4 regions of the Streptomyces sp. NPDC042638 genome follow, and region 3 is predicted to be linked to each of the others. Evidence: riboswitches for the same ligand, from Rfam matches in the RefSeq annotation. Region 3 holds a riboswitch; each other region holds the start of a gene.
The links. A riboswitch is a leader RNA that binds a small molecule or an ion and turns the genes downstream of it on or off. The one in region 3 is predicted to bind thiamine pyrophosphate.

Region 1 (4,203 bases), on a different contig from region 3:
GGCGGCCCGGAGCACCGGCCCGAGTGACGGGCCGGCGTCATCGGACCGGGCGGCGCGTCGAGTTCACCGCATACGGTTCAGTCGGCGATCGGCAGGTACACCCGGTTGCCGGCAGCCGCGAACTCCTGCGACTTCTGCGCCATGCCCTCCTCGATCTCGGCCCGGCTGCCACCGTGCTCACGCCGGATGTCCTGCGAGATCTTCATGCTGCAGAACTTCGGGCCGCACATCGAGCAGAAGTGTGCCGTCTTGGCGGGCTCGGCCGGCAGGGTCTCGTCGTGGAACTCCCTGGCGGTGTCCGGGTCCAGGGCGAGGTTGAACTGGTCCTCCCAGCGGAACTCGAAGCGCGCGTCGGACAGTGCGTCGTCCCACTCCTGCGCACCGGGGTGCCCCTTGGCGAGGTCCGCCGCGTGAGCGGCGATCTTGTAGGTGATGACGCCGGTCTTGACGTCGTCCCGGTTGGGCAGGCCCAGGTGCTCCTTGGGAGTGACGTAGCAGAGCATCGCCGTGCCCCACCAGGCGATCATCGCGGCGCCGATGCCGGAGGTGATGTGGTCGTACGCCGGCGCGATGTCCGTGGTCAGCGGGCCGAGCGTATAGAACGGAGCTTCATCACAGATCTCCTGCTGAAGGTCGATGTTCTCCTTGATCTTGTGCATCGGGACGTGCCCCGGGCCCTCGATCATGGTCTGTACGTGGAAACGCTTGGCGATCCGGTTGAGTTCCCCGAGCGTCTTCAACTCCGCGAACTGCGCCGCGTCGTTGGCGTCGGCGATCGATCCCGGCCGCAGGCCGTCGCCCAGCGAGTACGTGACGTCGTAGGCGGCGAGGATCTCGCACAGCTCTTCGAAGTTCTCGTACAGGAACGATTCCTTGTGGTGTGCCAGGCACCACGCGGCCATGATCGAGCCGCCGCGCGAGACGATGCCGGTCTTGCGGTTGGCGGTGAGCGGGACATACGGCAGCCGGACGCCCGCGTGGACGGTCATGTAGTCCACGCCCTGCTCGGCCTGCTCGATGACGGTGTCCTTGTAGATGGCCCAGGTCAGTTCCTCGGCCTTGCCGTCGACCTTCTCCAGGGCCTGGTAGAGCGGCACCGTGCCGATGGGCACGGGGGAGTTGCGCAGCACCCACTCACGGGTGGTGTGGATGTTGCGGCCGGTGGACAGGTCCATGACCGTGTCGGCGCCCCAGCGGGTCGCCCAGGTCATCTTCTCGACCTCTTCCTCGATGGAGGACGTCACCGCGGAGTTTCCGATGTTGGCATTGACCTTCACCAGGAACCGCTTGCCGATGATCATCGGCTCGATCTCCGGGTGGTTGACGTTGGCCGGCAGCACGGCCCGGCCGGCCGCGATCTCCTCGCGGACCACCTCGGGCGAGACGTTCTCCCGGAGAGCCACGAACTCCACCTCCGGGGTGATCTCGCCGCGGCGGGCATACGCGAGCTGCGTCACCGCCTGGCCGCTGCGGCCCCGGCGCGGCTGGCGCGGGCGTCCGGGGAAGACCGCGTCCAGGTTCCGCAGCCCGCCGCGCGGTGAGGTGTGCTTGACCCCGTCGTCCTCGGGGCGGACCGGACGGCCCGCGTACTCCTCGGTGTCGCCGCGGGCGATGATCCAGTTCTCCCGCAGCGGCGACAGGCCCCTGCGGACGTCCGTGTCCGCGGACGGATCGGTGTACGGGCCCGAGGTGTCGTACAACGTGACCGACTGCCCGTTCGTGAGGTGCACCTGACGGACCGGCACGCGCACGTCGGGGCGCGAGCCTTCGACGTATGCCTTGTGCCAGCCGATGGACTTCCCGGCCTCCTCGGACTTCTCGTCCTGAACGGAGGCAGGCGTGCGTACGTCCTTGTTGGTCATGAGACCTACTCCCTACGCCGGCATTACCCGGTAACAGGTTCGGCGGTCGACGCAGCGGCTTCCGTCTGCCGATGTCTCCTGTGAAACAGCGCTCGTTCCACGTGAAACATCGCATCTACGGAGGTCAGCGCCCTCTCAGCCCGGTGCTCCGAGCTCCCGCGTGTGCAAAGGTGCCTCCACGCTAGCGTCATGTGTGGCGCGCTGAACAGTGGGCCCCACCGGTTCTTGGGATGATCGGGCGGTGACCAGGATGGAGCAGTACCCCTACCAGCCGCCCGAGCCGCACCACCGAGACGGCGCGTCACGGGGCACCGGGCACGGCCACCGTGCTCATGAGGGCGGCGGTGACGGCGGTCCCGGGCCCGGCCACTCGCATGGCCACAGCCACGGCCCCGCCGCGCCCGTCTCCCAGCACCTGCGCAAGGTCATCGCCGCGATCCTGGTCCCCTTCACCGCGGCTGTCCTGGTCGGCCTCGTGGTGCTCTGGCCCGGGCAAGCCCCCTCCCACAAGCGCACCGGCGTCGGCTTCGACCGGCAGACCCAGCAGGCCACGGTCACCCGGGTCGTCGAGGTCAGCTGCAAGTCGGTGAACGCCTCCGGCGGCCCCTCCACCGGCGACACCTCCACCGCCGAGGGCACGTCGGCGCAGCAACGGGGCGACGGCACCTGCAAGAAGGCGACCGTCCAAGTCGACACAGGGAAGGACAAGGGCCGTACGTTCACCGAGATCGTGCAGCCCGACCAGACGCGGCAGCTGCACCAGGGCGAGAAGGTCGTGGTCGCCTACGAGCCCTCGGCCCCGAAGGAACTGCAGTACGCGGTGACCGACGTGAACCGGCAGTTCCCGATGGCGCTGCTCGCGGGAATCTTCGCGGTGGCTGTCGTCCTGGTGGGCCGGCTGCGCGGTGTCATGGCGCTGGTCGCGCTGGCCGTGAGCTTCCTGGTGCTGACCCTGTTCATCCTCCCGGCGATCCTGGAAGGGGCGAATCCGCTGGTGGTGGCCGTGGTCGGAGCGAGCGCCATCATGCTGATCGCCCTGTACATGTGCCATGGCCTGTCGGCCCGTACGTCGGTGGCGGTGCTCGGCACGCTGGTCTCCCTCTCACTGATCGGAGTGCTCGGCTCGCTGTTCATCGGCTGGGCCGCGCTGACCGGCAACACGGACGACAGCACGGGCCTGATCCACGGCCTGTATCCGTCGATCGACATGAGCGGTCTGCTGCTGGCCGGCGTCATCATCGGTTCGCTCGGCGTCCTGGACGACGTGACGGTGACCCAGACATCGGCCGTCTGGGAACTGCACGAGGCCAACCCGTCGATGGGCTGGCGGGGGCTGTACCGGGCGGGTATCCGCATCGGCCGCGACCACATCGCCTCCGTGGTCAACACCCTGGTGCTCGCCTATGCCGGTGCAGCACTGCCGTTGCTGCTGCTGTTCTCGATCGCGCAGAGCAGCGTGGGGACCGTCGCCAACAGTGAGCTGGTGGCCGAGGAGATCGTGCGCACGCTGGTGGGCTCGATCGGCCTGGTCGCATCGGTCCCGGTCACCACGGCGCTGGCCGCGCTGGTCGTCTCGGCCGACCGCCCCGGCCCGGATGCCACGGCACCCGCCGGGGCCCGGCCCGCTCCGGCGCGCGGCGGCCGGGGACGGCGCCGGAAGCGGTGAGTACGGCACGGGCGCCATCCCCTGAAGAAGCGTTCCTGCAAGGTTTCCGGGTCCACGGTGGAGCGCCTGGCACCCCTGCCGCACAGCTTCAGCCGGCGCTCTGTTCCTCGGCCAGGATGCGGTCCAGAGCCTCGTCGAGGTGAGCGTCGAAGTCGGCCAGCGCACCCTCCTGACCGAGCGGCACGAGCTTGTCCGTGCGGTCGAGGAACGCCACCAGCGGCGGCGCCGACGAACGGAACAGGGCTTTGTCACCGCCGACCTGAAGCCTGATCAGCACCTCGCCCAGCACTTCGGAATCGGCGGGTGCGATACGCACGTCCCCCTCCCCGCACGGCCGGCCGACCCCGTCGATCAGCAGTTCGCGCCCGAAGGCCCAGGTCACCGGCGCGTCACCGGGAAGGTGAAAGGTGAGCCGCACGGCGTAGGGATCGTGGGTCTCGTAGCGCAACTCCACCGGGATGCGGAAGGAGAGCTCCTCCGACACGAGAAAGCTCATCATGACTTCTGCCTGTACGGACTCGCGCATCGCCTACCCCGTCATATGACGTCGACTGGCCGGGATTGATCCCTCTGACCGTGGACAAATCTTGCTCAACGTACACGACAGATCACAAGGAGTAAGTTTTCAGATACTGATAGAGAAGGTGAGCGTGCCCAGATGCCGCCCGATCCCGT
Region 2 (4,203 bases), on a different contig from region 3:
GCCTGGTGGTTCCGCGGGCGGCGTGCGGGCTCGGTCCAGCACGCCGCCCCCTGATGCGGGTCGGCCTCAGACGGCGAGCGCCTGGGCGCGGCGCTTCACCTCCGTGCCGCGATTCTCGCTCAGGGCCTGCGCGGGGGTGCCGGGCAGGGTCGGGTCGGGGGTGAAGAGCCACTCGATCATCTCTTCGTCCGTGAAGCCGTCGTCCCGCAGGAGCGTCAGGGTCCCGGACAGGCCCTTGACGACCTTGTCCCCGTCGATGAAGGCGGCGGGGACGTGCAGCGCCCGGTTCTCACCTCGGCGTACGGCGATCAGCTGGCCCTCCTTGACCAGCTGCCGGACGCGCGTCACCTCGACGCCGAACTGTTCGGCGATGTCGGGGAGCGTGAGCCAGGCGGGGACGAGAGCATCGATTTTTGCGTCAATCTCGGTCACGGGGACAAGCCTGCCATCCCCCACCGACAGTCGGAAGCCAGGCGGGTCCACCTGGGAGGACGCGCTAGTCGGCGGTGGCGTCCTTCAGGGGGCGGGCCGGCTCGGACAGAGCCTCGGAGTCCATGTGGCGGCCCGCCTCGATCAGCCGGCGGCCCTGGGCCAGATCACGCGGCCGGCCGACGGCCAGCAGGGCCACCAGGCGCTCCTCGCGCAGCCAGCACACCGTCCAGGAGGGGCCCGCCGGATCACCGCGCCAGACCACGCGGTCGGCCGCGGCATGGTGTCCGGCGTACTGCACGAACCGGCCGAACTGCTCGGACCAGAAGTACGGCACCGGGTCGTAGACGGCCGGGGTCTCGCCGAGGATGTTCGCGGCGACCGTGCGCGGGCCCTGCAGGGCGTTGTCCCAGTGGTGGACGAGGAGCCGTTCGCCGTAGCGGGCCGAGGGGAAGGACGCGCAGTCGCCGACGGCGTACACGTCCGCCAGGGAGGTGCGCAGCCGGGCGTCGGCGAGGACGTCGCCGTGCGCGCCCAGGGCGATGCCGGAGCCCGCCAGCCAGCCGGTGGCGGGCCGGGCCCCGATGCCGACGACGACGGCGCCCGCGGGCAGCCGGGTGCCGTCGGCGAGCACCACCGCGCCGGGCTCGACGCGCTCCACGCGCGCGTGGGTGCGCAGCTCCGTACCGCTGTCGGCGTACCAGGCGGTCATGGGCGCGGCGACCTCGGCGGGCAGGGCCCCGGCGAGCGGGTGGTCGGCGGCCTCCACCACGGTCACCGCGCAGCCGGCCTCGCGGGCGGCGGTGGCGAACTCGGCGCCGATCCAGCCGGCGCCCACCACCACGATGTCGTGCTGCCGGGCGAGCACGGGCCGCAGCCGCTCGGCGTCGTCCAGGGTGCGCAGCAGATGGACCCCCGGCACGCCCTCGGTGCCGGGCAGCATGACCGGTTCGGCGCCGGTGGCGAGGACCAGGACGTCGTACGGCACCGGGCCCGTCTCGGTGTCCAGCTCGCGCGCGGCGGGCCTGAGGCCGTACACCTCGCAGCCGAGCCGCAGCTCGACGCCGAGGGACTCGAAGTCCACGTCGAACGCGGAGCCCTCGGCCTTGCCGAGCAGCACCGCCTTGGACAGCGGCGGCCGGTCGTACGGCTGGTGCGGTTCGGCGCCGATGACGGTCACAGGGCCCCGGAAGCCCTGTTCCCGCAGCGCGACCGCGGTCTGCACCCCGGCCATGCCCGCGCCGACGACGACCACGCGCCGTCCCTGTGACGTGCCTTCTTCCGCTGTCTGCTCGCTCACCCGATCACCTTAGACACATGACTGAGCGTCAGTCAGGGGGCGGGCTCGGTGACCTGCTCCACAACGCTGGTGCCGGAGCCCGGCCGGGACTCCCACTCCCAGGTCTCCGCCAGCCGCACGCGTCCGTCCGGCAGCTCCACGACCGTGGACACGCAGTGCCCCGAGGCGGTCGTCCCGTCGGTCCTGAGCTGCACGTACCGGAAGTCCACCTGGTCGCCCTCCCGGGTGCCGACCAGGTGGCCGCGTACGACGTCGCCGCCCGCGTACTCGGCCCAGACCTCGCCGTCCTTCTCGTGGTAGGCGAACCGGGTGCGGGTACCCACCTGACCTGGGGCCTGGTCGGACACGGGGGCGAAGGTCAGTCCGTCGAGCGACCGGGCCATGAATCGGGGCTCCCTTACGAGTGACGAGGTCCGCGGGCTAGGGTGGCCACCGTACAAGCACTCGCGGGAGCCCGGACGCACCGGGCTGAGAGGGAGGCTGGCGGCCTCCGACCGTACGAACCTGATCCGGGTCATGCCGGCGAAGGGAGGGGCTGGACGCCCATGTCGTCACGTACGTCCGACGTCCTCGTCATCGGGGGCGGAATCATCGGCCTGGTCACGGCCTGGCGCGCGGCGCAGCGCGGGCTCGTCACCTCCGTGGTGGACCCCGAGCCCGGGGGCGGGGCCGCGCAGGTGGCGGCCGGGATGCTGGCCGCGGTCACCGAGCTGCACTACGGCGAGGAGACCCTGCTCGCCCTGAACCTGGAGTCGGCCCGCCGTTATCCGGCGTTCACGGCCGAGCTGACCGAACTGACCGGCCACGACCTCGGCTATCGCCGCTGCGGCACCCTCGCCGTCGCCCTGGACGCCGACGACCGCGCCGGCCTGCGCGAACTGCACGCGCTCCAGCAGCGCTCGGGCCTGGAGTCGGAGTGGCTGTCCGGACGGGAGTGCCGGCGGCTGGAGCCGATGCTCGCGCCGGGGGTGCGCGGCGGACTGCGGGTCGACGGCGACCACCAGATCGACCCGCGCCGGCTGGCGGCGGCCCTGGTGGCCGCGTGCGAGCGGGCCGGTGTGGTCTTCCACCGCGTCCGCGCGGAGCGGCTGGACGTGGCGGGGGACCGGGCCGTCGGGATCACCACGGGGGACGGCACCGCACTGCGCGCGGAGCAGGTGGTGCTGGCCGCCGGAAGCCTGAGCGGGCGCCTCGCGGGCGTGCCGGCCGAGGTGCTGCCGCCGGTGCGGCCGGTCAAGGGACAGGTGCTGCGGCTGGCCGTGCCGCGCCGGTACGCGCCGTTCCTGAGCCGGACCGTGCGGGCCGTGGTGCGCGGCAGCCATGTCTACCTCGTGCCCCGGGAGAACGGCGAACTCGTGGTCGGCGCCACCAGCGAGGAGCTGGGCTGGGACACGACGGTCACGGCGGGGGGCGTGTACCAGCTGCTGCGGGACGCCCACGAGCTGGTGCCCGGCATCACCGAGCTGCCGCTCACCGAGACCCGGGCCGGGCTGCGCCCCGGCTCCCCCGACAACGCGCCGCTGCTCGGCCCGTCCGGCCTGGCCGGGCTGCTGCTGGCCACGGGGCACTACCGCAACGGCGTGCTGCTCACCCCGGTCACCGGGGACGTGCTGGCGCATGCGCTGGTCACCGGTGGACTGCCCGAGGAGGCGCGCGCCTTCACCCCGCGGCGGTTCGGCGCCGCGCCCATGGAACGGCTGGAGCGATCCGCATGAACCTCTCCGTCACGATCTCCGTCAACGGTGAACCCCTCCAGGTCGCCGCCGGCACCGCGCTGGACGCGCTGGTCCGCAGGCTCACGGCGGCGCCGCGCGGGGTGGCCGCCGCCGTCAACGAGACCGTCGTCCCGCGCGCGCAGTGGGCGACGACCGCCCTCGCCGAGGGCGACCGCGTCGAAGTCCTCACGGCCGTGCAGGGAGGCTGAGCCATGGCTGACGATCCCCTGGTCCTCGGCGGACTGGCCTTCTCGTCCCGGCTGATCATGGGTACGGGCGGGGCGCCCAGCCTGGAGGTGCTGGAGCGGGCGCTGATCGCCTCCGGTACCGAGCTGACGACGGTGGCCATGCGCCGGGTGGACCCCTCCGTGCACGGCTCGGTGCTGTCGGTGCTGGAGCGGCTCGGTATCCGGGTACTGCCGAACACGGCGGGGTGTTTCACCGCGGGCGAGGCCGTGCTGACCGCCCGGCTGGCCCGGGAGGCGCTGGGCACGGACCTGGTCAAGCTGGAGGTCATCGCCGACGAGCGGACGCTGCTGCCGGACCCGGTGGAGACACTGGAGGCGGCGGAGACGCTGGTCGACGACGGGTTCACGGTGCTGCCCTACACCAACGACGATCCCGTGCTCGCGCGGAAGCTGGAGGACGTCGGCTGCGCCGCGGTCATGCCGCTCGGTTCGCCGATCGGCTCCGGGCTCGGCATCCGCAATCCGCACAACTTCCAGCTGATCGTGGAGCACGCGCGCGTGCCGGTGATCC
Region 3 (4,203 bases):
GACCCAGATCCTGGCCGCCTGACCTGAACAGACGTCAGCGGCTTCCCCTTTGGCGAGAGGACAATACGGCCCATGGCCACCGATGCGAGCTCCCGCAGGATCACGGGCAAGGTCCAGGGCAGGGACATCGTCCTGAACGGGCCTTTGTCGAAGGACGAGATCCGGCACAAGGTGTGGTGGTGGCAGATCCCCCACCCCGAGACCGCCCAGGAGCGCAAAGACCGTCTCCATGAGTACGACAGCTCTCAGAAGAACGTGATCTCCACTCTGGGCGGGTACTACGAGGTCTCCGACGACTCCCGGACGCCCGAGGCCGACGAGTTGGTCGAGCTGGTGTACACGGAGCTCAACCCGGACGACTGAGGGCGCCGCCCCGCGTCCAGCCGTCTGCGGTGGCGCACTCGTCACCGGCGGCGACCTGCTTCCTGGTGTCCCTGCCGCCCCTGCGCCCGAGGACCGCGCCACCGGGTGCACGTCGGCTTCCCCGCGGCGCGTGCGGCGCGGTCAGACCCGGCGCGGTACGCGCAACGGCGCGTAGACGAGCAGCGCCGCCAGGAAAGCCACGGGGTAGGCGAGGTCGGCGCCGTGCAGGGCCCGGGCGACCGGGCCGACGTACAGGCTGGTGCTCATGAACGGTACCGCCGCGGCGAAACCGGCGACGAACGCGGCGACGGCCGGCCACCACGGCTGCGGTGCCGCCGTCTCCGCCGCCAGGTCGACGGGGCGGCCGTCGCGGGCCCGGGCGCGGACCACCCAGTCGACGATCACGATCGCGACGAACGCGGGGATCCAGTAGCCGACGAACAGCAGCACGTTCTGGAAACGGGCGGTGGTGTCGGCGGCGTGCATCCACAGGACGAGCGGGAAACCGAGGACGGCGGCGAGCGCGGCAGCCACCGGCCGCGGCAGGCGCACGCCCACGGTCTGCAGCGCCAGCGACCCGCTGTAGTCGTTCATGGCGTTGCTGCACAGTGCCGCGAGCGCGACCGCGAGGAGTCCGAACGCGCCGAGCGCGCCACCACCGAGCAGCCGGTCCACCCCGCGGGCGGTCTGGTCCGTGAACTGCGCGGCGCCCCACAGGCCGAGTGCCTGCACCGCGACGAAGGACACGCCGACGCCGAGCAGGGTGCACCAGAACATGCGCGGACGGGACGCCGTCCGCGGCAGGTAGCGGCTGAAATCGCTGGCGTACGGGGCCCACGAGAGGGCGAGACTCAGAGCGATGGTGCAGGTCAGCACGAACGCGCCCGCCCGGTCGGCGCCGTGCACGGCCGCGGCCGTCGCGGGGTGGGTGCCGTGCACGAGCTTCATCGCGAGAGCGGCGAGCGACGCGGCGAGCGCGAAGGTCATCACCGTCTGCAGGCGGTGGATCGCCTCGTAGCCGAGCACGCCCAGCGCCCCCTGGGCCGCCAGCATCACCAGGACGCCCAACCAGAAGGGCCAGCCGAACAGCTGGGCCAGCGCGTCCCCGCCGAACAGACCGATGAGCGCGTCCCAGGCGATGGACGACAGCCACTGCAGGGCGCCCGGCAGGACGACGCCGCGGCCGAACGCCAGCTTCGCGAGCGGCAGTTGACCCGCCCCGGTCTGGCTGCCCCAGGTCCCCAGGTAGGCGGTGGGCACCGCACCGAGCAGGGTGCCGAGCACCACGGCGAGCAGCGCCGTGGCGAAGTCCAGTCCCAGGGCCGCGCCGACGGTGCCCGTGAACACGCCGGTCATGGTCAGGTTGGGTGCGAACCACACGGTGAACAGCCGCCGGGGGCTGCCGTAGCGGGCGTCCTCGGGCACCGGCGTGATGCCGCGCGCCTCCACCCGCAGATCCCCGGGAGCCGTCGGCATCCGCCCGTCGAAGACGCGCTGCGCCTCGGCGACGGCCGTCTCTTCATGGGCATACGGCAACGACATGTGACATCCCTCCGCCAGTCCTAACTGGTTCAGGTTCAACGGGTGTGATCTCAGCCCCCGTGCGGGGGCACCCCGTGTCCAGGTACGGCGGCCAGGATAGCCCGAGCCGGTGACCGGCACCGGGCGGGGGAGGGGAGCGTACGCAGAGCCGTGTGAGTGCGGACGCGGCACGGCCGTGGCGGTCCGACGGCCGACGGCGCTGCCCGGCGGTGCGTGCACGCACCGCGCCGGGCGGCTTCAGGCCAGCGGACGGGCCCCGGGCCCCGGCTCCACGGTGACGTCGGTCAAGGTGAGCGCGGCGTGTTCCCGCGAGCACTCGACCACCACCTGGACCGGCGCCCCGCAGTCGCTGTGCCGGATGTCGAGCGTCGGCCCGTCGGGACCGGCGGCATGGGCGTCGCCCCACTGCCGCAGCGCCACGAGGACCGGCCACAGGTCCCGGCCCTTGCCGGTGAGGCGGTACTCCCGGCGGGTCCGGCTGCCCTCCTCCCGGTACGGGACGGTCCGCAGGATCCCGGCCGAGACCAGCTTGCGGAGCCGGTCGGCGAGCACCGCCTCCGACAGTCCCACGTGGCGGCGGAAGTCGTCGAAGCGGCGCACCCCGTTGAAGGCGTCACGCACGATCAGCAAGGTCCACTTCTCGCCGACCAGGTCGAGGGTGCGCTGGACCGTGCAGTTCTCGGTGCTCATCTCCAGCCACTTCATCCCGTCATCGTAGAGAAGCCGCCTGGCTTTGTCATTGACAGTCAGCCTCGGCCACGGCTAACTTCGCAGAACGAAGCCAGATGGTCGGGGATGTGGAGGCAGAGCCTGATGGGACGGTCGCGAACGTACGACTGGGAGGACCCCGCGATCTCGGCGGCCGCTGTCGGCGAGCGGTCGGGGCTGGAGTTCCTCCAGGAGATCGCCGCGGGCCGGCTGCCCGCACCGCCCGTCGGAGCCACCCTGGGCTTCACCCTCGAGGAGGTCGCCCACGGGCGCGCGGTGTTCCGCCTGATCCCCGGCGAGGAGCACTACAACCCCATCGGCAGTGTGCACGGCGGCATCTACGCGACCCTGCTCGACTCGGCGGCCGGCTGCGCGGTGCAGTCCACGCTCCCGCCCGGCATGGGCTATACGTCGCTCGACCTCACGGTGAAGTTCCTGCGCCCGGTCACGGTGGACACCGGACCGGTCCGTGCCGTCGGCGGTGTCCTGAGCAGCGGCCGCCGCACGGCACTCGCCGAAGCCCGCCTGTACGACGGGACGGACCGCCTCCTCGCACACGCCACCAGCACCTGCATGCTGTTCCCGACGCCCGCCGCCTGACCGACCGGATCTTCCGGACCCCCTGGAGGCAGGGCCCGCAGGGGGAACGGGACGGCCGGCGCGTGATCAGGAGCCGTGCCCCGCCCCTGTCGCCTCCTTCGAGTAGGCGTCGTGCCAGGCGGCCCTGGCTCCGGAGTCGCCGATCCGGTAGACGTCCACGACCGCCCCCACGGCAACCGCGAGCGAGAGCACGCCGACGGCGATCCGCACCGGCAGGGCGGCCCAGCGGGTGCCGCGGCCCTGCCCGGGCTCCGCCGCAGCGCGCCGCCCCGCCCACCAGACCACCGCCGCCAGCACGAACAGGCCCACCGCCCACGGCAGCAGCCCGTCACCGAGCTCGGTGTGCCGCCGTACGAGCGCGTCGTCGTCGACGTGCCGCTCCAGCCATTCGCCTGCCTGCGTGGTCAGCGGCACGCTGACCAGGGACACGAGGGCGACGGCCGGGAGCAGGACACCCAGGCGCCGGGCGGCGCCCGGCCACAGCGCGGCCGTCACCAGGGCCAGCGCGGTGAGGGGTATCAGCACGACGACCACGTGGACGAGCAGCACATGGGCGGGCAGACCGTTGATCAGAGTCATCCAAGGGCTCCTGGAATCGGTGTCGGGCGCGCCAGACTGGCACAGACACCTCTCAGTTGCCTCTCAGCCGATCGAGCCGGCGGGAGCCTCCCCATTCGCAATTCGCACCGACGTCGCTGCGGCGCCACCGCTGCCCGGCACGCGTGATCACGTCGGCCGCCGCGTCCACCGGGGCAAGCGGACCGTGAAGGTCGTGGAGCCCGGTCCGCTCTCCAGGCCCACGCTCCCCGCGTGGGCCTGCGCCACCGCCGCCACGATCGACAGTCCCAGGCCCGATCCGCCGCCGGAAGCGCCGGGCAGGCGGCGGTGTTCGGCTCGGGTGAAGCGTTCGAAGACGGTCGGCTGGACGTCTCGGGGGACGCCGGGGCCGTCGTCGTGGACGGAGAGGAGCGCCTCGTCGCCGTCGGTCTC
Region 4 (4,203 bases), on a different contig from region 3:
AAGCCGAAGCCGACGGTCACCGCGGAGACGCCGAGCGGCAGCATCAGCAGCGCGTCGAAGCCCCGCACCAGCCGTCCCGCGTCCCGGCGGGCCAGCGCGGCGGCGGCGAGACCTCCGATCACCACGGCGATGGCCGTGGCGGCGACGGCGTACTCCAGCGAGGTCCACACGGCGTGCACGGGCGCCACGAGGAACGTACCGCCGTCCGCGTCGGTCAGCGCCCGGTAGTAGCCGAAGCCGTCCGCGTCCAGCGAGCGCCGGACGAGGACGCCGAGCGGCAGGACCAGCAGCAGGGCGATGGTGACGAGGACCCCGGCGAGCAGCGCCCGCTGACCGGCCCCGCGGGGCCGGCGCGCGGTCACCGCGGCGTCGACCAGCCGCAGGGCGGTCTCCCGGCGCCGTACCGTCCAGGCGTGCACGGCGAGGATCGCGCCGACGGCGGCGAACTGGACGAGGGTGAGGACGGCGGCCGTGGACAGGTCGAGCATTTCGGAGGTCTGCCGGTAGATCTCCACTTCGAGGGTGGAGAAGGCGGGGCCGCCGAGCACCTGCACGACACCGAAGGAGGTGAAGGTGAACAGGAACACCATCAGCGCGGCGGCGGCCACCGCGGGCGCGAGGGCCGGCAGCGTGACCTTGCGCCAGGCCGACAGCGGGGAGGCGCCCAGCATCCGCGCGGCCTCCTCCTGCCGGGGGTCGAGCTGGGCCCACAGCCCCCCGACCGTGCGGACGACGACCGCGTAGTTGAAGAAGACGTGGGCCAGCAGGATGGCCCACACCGTGGTGTCCAGCCGTACGCCCCACAGCTCGTCCAGCAGCCCGCCGTGCCCGACGAGGGCGAGGAACGCGCTGCCGACGACGACGGTCGGCAGCACGAACGGAACCGTCACCACCGCCCGCAGCACCTGCTTGCCGGGGAAGTCGAGCCGGGCGAAGACGTAGGCGGCGGGCAGCGCCAGCAGCAGGGTGAGGGCGGTGGAGGCGAGCGCCTGCCAGGTGGTGAACCACAGCACGTGCCGGATGTCCGGCTGCGTGACGACGTCCGCGATCCGCCCGAACCGCCAGGCGCCGTCCGCCTTCAGCCCGCGCGCGACGATCGCGGCCACCGGCCAGGCGAAGAACAGCGCGAAGAACGCGACGGGCAGGGCCATCAGCCCGAGCCGTGCCGCGCTCCCCCGCAGATCCCTGACGCGGGCGGCTACTTCAGTACGAGCGACGTCCACGACTTGACCCACTGGTCGCGGTTGGCGGCGATCCTGTCGGGCGCCATGGTCTCGGGGTGCTCGGCGGCCGGCCCGTACTCGGTGAACTCGGCGGGCACCTTCGCGCCGCGCACCACCGGGTAGACGTACATGTTCAGCGGCATGTCCTCCTGGAACTCCCGGGAGACCAGGAAGTCGACGAACGCCTTGGCTCCCTTGGTGTTCCGGGCGTTGCTGAGCACCCCGGCGAACTCGGTCTGCCGGAAGCAGGTGCCGCTCACCACACCCGTCGGCGCGGTGGCGGGCCGCTTCTTGGCGTAGATGACCTCGGCGGGCGGGGAGGAGGCGTACGACACCACGAGCGGCCGGTCGCCGCCGGCCTTCCTGCCGCCGGAGGATCCGGAGAACTCCTGGGAGTAGGCCTGCTCCCAGCCGTCGACGACCTTGACGCCGTTGGCCTTCAGCTTCTTCCAGTAGTCCTGCCAGCCGTTGTCGCCGTACCGTGCGGCGCTGCCGAGCAGGAAGCCGAGGCCCGGCGAGGAGGTGGCCGCGTTCTCGGTGACGAGGAGGTTCTTGTACCGCGGCTCGGTCAGGTCGGCGAAGGAGCGCGGCGGGGTCAGCTTGTGCTCGCTGAAGTAGGCCTTGTCGTAGTTGACGCAGATGTCGCCGTAGTCGACGGGCGTGACCCGGTGCCTGTCCTTGTCGAGCTGGTAGGCGGCGCCGACCGTGCCGAGGCCCTTGGCCGTGTACGGCTGGAACAGGCCGTTGTCGAGGGCCCGGGACAGCAGGGTGTTGTCGACGCCGAAGAAGACGTCGCCCTGCGGGTTGTCCTTGGTCAGGACGGCCTTGTTGACGGCCTGCCCGGCGTCGCCGTCCTTGAGGACCCTGACCTTGTATCCGGACCGCTTCTCGAAGTCCCTGAGCACGTTCTTGGAGACGGCCCACGAGTCGTGGCTGACCAGGGTCACGGTCCCGGGGTCCAAGGAGCCGTTGCCGTCGGACGACCCGCACCCGGTCAACGCGGGCAGGGCGAGCAGGCCGAGCCCGGCCGCCACGGCCACGAAGGTCTTGTTGTGCACTGGATGTCCTCCTGGGGTTGGCCAGGAAGAGACGCGGCCCTGCCCGGGCTCCCGAGGGGGCCCGGGCAGGGCGCAACAGCTTGAGTGGTGACCGAACTTCCTACCCAGAATGACCTGGGCGAGGTTCAGAGGGTCTGCGGCCCGGTTGCCGCACTCTCAGCGCTGTGGCGCTCCCCTGTCGGAATATGAAGATGTGTGGACGTGGCCAGATTACCGCTCGGTGGCCGCGAGCTGACCACAGGCTCCGTCGATCTCCTGACCACGGGTGTCCCGGATCGTCACGGGCACCCCGTGCGCGGCGATGGCCTCGACGAACGCCTTCTCGTCCTCCGGCCGCGACGCGGTCCACTTCGACCCCGGCGTGGGGTTCAGCGGGATGAGGTTGACGTGCACGGGCTTGCCCCGCAGCAGCCGGCCGAGCCGGTCGCCGCGCCAGGCCTGGTCGTTGATGTCCCGGATGAGGGCGTATTCGATGGACAGCCGGCGCCCGCTCTTCTCGACGTACTCGAACCCGGCGTCCAGCACCTCGCGCACCTTCCACCGCGTGTTCACGGGGACGAGGGTGTCGCGCAGCTCGTCGTCGGGGGCGTGCAGGGAGATCGCGAGCCGGCACTTGAAGCCCTCGTCGGCGAACCGGTGGATGGCCGGCACCAGCCCGACGGTCGAGACGGTGATCCCGCGCTGGGACAGCCCCAGGCCGTCCGGAGCGGGGTCGGTGAGCGCCCGGATGGCGTCGGCCACCCGCTTGTAGTTGGCGAGCGGCTCGCCCATCCCCATGAAGACGATGTTGGACAGCCGCGCCGGTCCGCCCGGCACCTCCCCGTCCCGCAGCGCCCGCATCCCGTCCACGATCTGGTGGACGATCTCCGCGGTGGACAGGTTACGGTCCAGCCCCGCCTGCCCGGTCGCGCAGAACGGGCAGTTCATCCCGCATCCGGCCTGCGAGCTGATGCACATGGTGACCCGGTCCGGATACCGCATCAGCACCGACTCGACGAGGGTCCCGTCGAACAGCCGCCACAGCGTCTTGCGGGTGGTCCCCTGGTCGGTCGACAGGTGCCGGACGACGGTCATCAGCTCCGGAAGCAGCGCCTCCTGGAGCTTGGCGCGCGAACCGGCGGGGATGTCGGTCCACTGCTCCGGGTCGTGCGCGTACCGCGCGAAGTAGTGCTGCGCGAGCTGCTTGGCACGGAACGGCTTCTCACCGATCTCGGCCACCGCGTCCTTGCGCTCGGCGGGCGTGAGGTCGGCGAGATGCCGCGGCGGCTTCTTGGCTCCGCGCGGGGCGACGAAAGTGAGTTCTCCGGGCTTAGGCATGGCCTTACCAGTGTCGCAGATCCAATCGGGTGGCCTGCCGGGCCGGTGCGCACGTCGTTCGTCGTCCGTTGACGGCCGCGGGCACGCGGGGTTGCCGTCACCACGTCACGGGCAGGTTCCTCGGTCCGCGGATCAGGCCCTGGAGCTGGAATCCGACCTCCGCGGGGGGCACGGCGAGCCGGATGCCGGGGAAGCGGGACAGGACGGAGCCGATCATGACCTCCGCCTCTATGCGGGCCATGACGGCGGCGAGGCAGTGGTGCGGGCCGTGGCCGAAGGCGACGTGGGGGGCGTCCTCGCGGTCGAAGTCCAGGGCGTCGGGGTCGGGGAACGTCCCGGGGTCGCGGTTGGCGGCGACGTAGGCGTTGTAGACCACGTCACCGGCGCGGATCAGCCGGCCGCGGATCTCGACGTCCTCGGTGGCCACCCGGGGGATGCCGACGCCGTTGCGGTGCGGGACGTAGCGGAACAGCTCCTCCACCGCCCGGGGCAACAGGTCCGGCTCGCGGCGCAGCCGGTCCAGGTGTCCGGGGTGGGTGAGCAGCGCGTACATCATCGAAGCGCTGTTGCTGCGGACCGCGTGGCCGCCGCTGACCTGGACGGCG

Region 1: another riboswitch for thiamine pyrophosphate. It lies ahead of thiC (phosphomethylpyrimidine synthase ThiC); the one in region 3 lies ahead of AB0B40_RS12125 (cytosine permease).
Region 2: another riboswitch for thiamine pyrophosphate. It lies ahead of thiO (glycine oxidase ThiO); the one in region 3 lies ahead of AB0B40_RS12125 (cytosine permease).
Region 4: another riboswitch for thiamine pyrophosphate. It lies ahead of AB0B40_RS14450 (thiamine ABC transporter substrate-binding protein); the one in region 3 lies ahead of AB0B40_RS12125 (cytosine permease).

Annotation. Positions count from the first base shown of each region.
Region 1 is NZ_JBEZBT010000056.1:2,177-6,379, reverse strand. Features, by position in the region: gene AB0B40_RS31655 (hypothetical protein) at 1-27, shown strand, start outside; gene thiC (phosphomethylpyrimidine synthase ThiC) at 78-1,862, opposite strand; TPP riboswitch at 1,855-2,032, opposite strand; gene AB0B40_RS31645 (YibE/F family protein) at 2,104-3,528, shown strand; gene AB0B40_RS31640 (SsgA family sporulation/cell division regulator) at 3,617-4,054, opposite strand; gene AB0B40_RS31635 (IclR family transcriptional regulator C-terminal domain-containing protein) at 4,154-4,203, opposite strand, start outside.
Region 2 is NZ_JBEZBT010000034.1:11,446-15,648, forward strand. Features, by position in the region: gene AB0B40_RS24795 (Rv2175c family DNA-binding protein) at 67-432, opposite strand; gene AB0B40_RS24800 (FAD-dependent oxidoreductase) at 497-1,729, opposite strand; gene AB0B40_RS24805 (hypothetical protein) at 1,762-2,112, opposite strand; TPP riboswitch at 2,166-2,277, shown strand; gene thiO (glycine oxidase ThiO) at 2,275-3,444, shown strand; gene thiS (sulfur carrier protein ThiS) at 3,441-3,653, shown strand; gene AB0B40_RS24820 (thiazole synthase) at 3,657-4,203, shown strand, end outside.
Region 3 is NZ_JBEZBT010000011.1:45,383-49,585, reverse strand. Features, by position in the region: gene AB0B40_RS12135 (DUF5133 domain-containing protein) at 1-22, shown strand, start outside; gene AB0B40_RS12130 (hypothetical protein) at 73-363, shown strand; gene AB0B40_RS12125 (cytosine permease) at 505-1,905, opposite strand; TPP riboswitch at 1,895-1,990, opposite strand; gene AB0B40_RS12120 (helix-turn-helix domain-containing protein) at 2,143-2,610, opposite strand; gene AB0B40_RS12115 (PaaI family thioesterase) at 2,719-3,213, shown strand; gene AB0B40_RS12110 (DUF2231 domain-containing protein) at 3,280-3,792, opposite strand; gene AB0B40_RS12105 (HAMP domain-containing sensor histidine kinase) at 3,940-4,203, opposite strand, start outside.
Region 4 is NZ_JBEZBT010000014.1:62,553-66,755, forward strand. Features, by position in the region: gene AB0B40_RS14445 (iron ABC transporter permease) at 1-1,151, opposite strand, end outside; gene AB0B40_RS14450 (thiamine ABC transporter substrate-binding protein) at 1,199-2,281, opposite strand; TPP riboswitch at 2,361-2,468, opposite strand; gene rlmN (23S rRNA (adenine(2503)-C(2))-methyltransferase RlmN) at 2,492-3,598, opposite strand; gene AB0B40_RS14460 (cytochrome P450) at 3,696-4,203, opposite strand, start outside.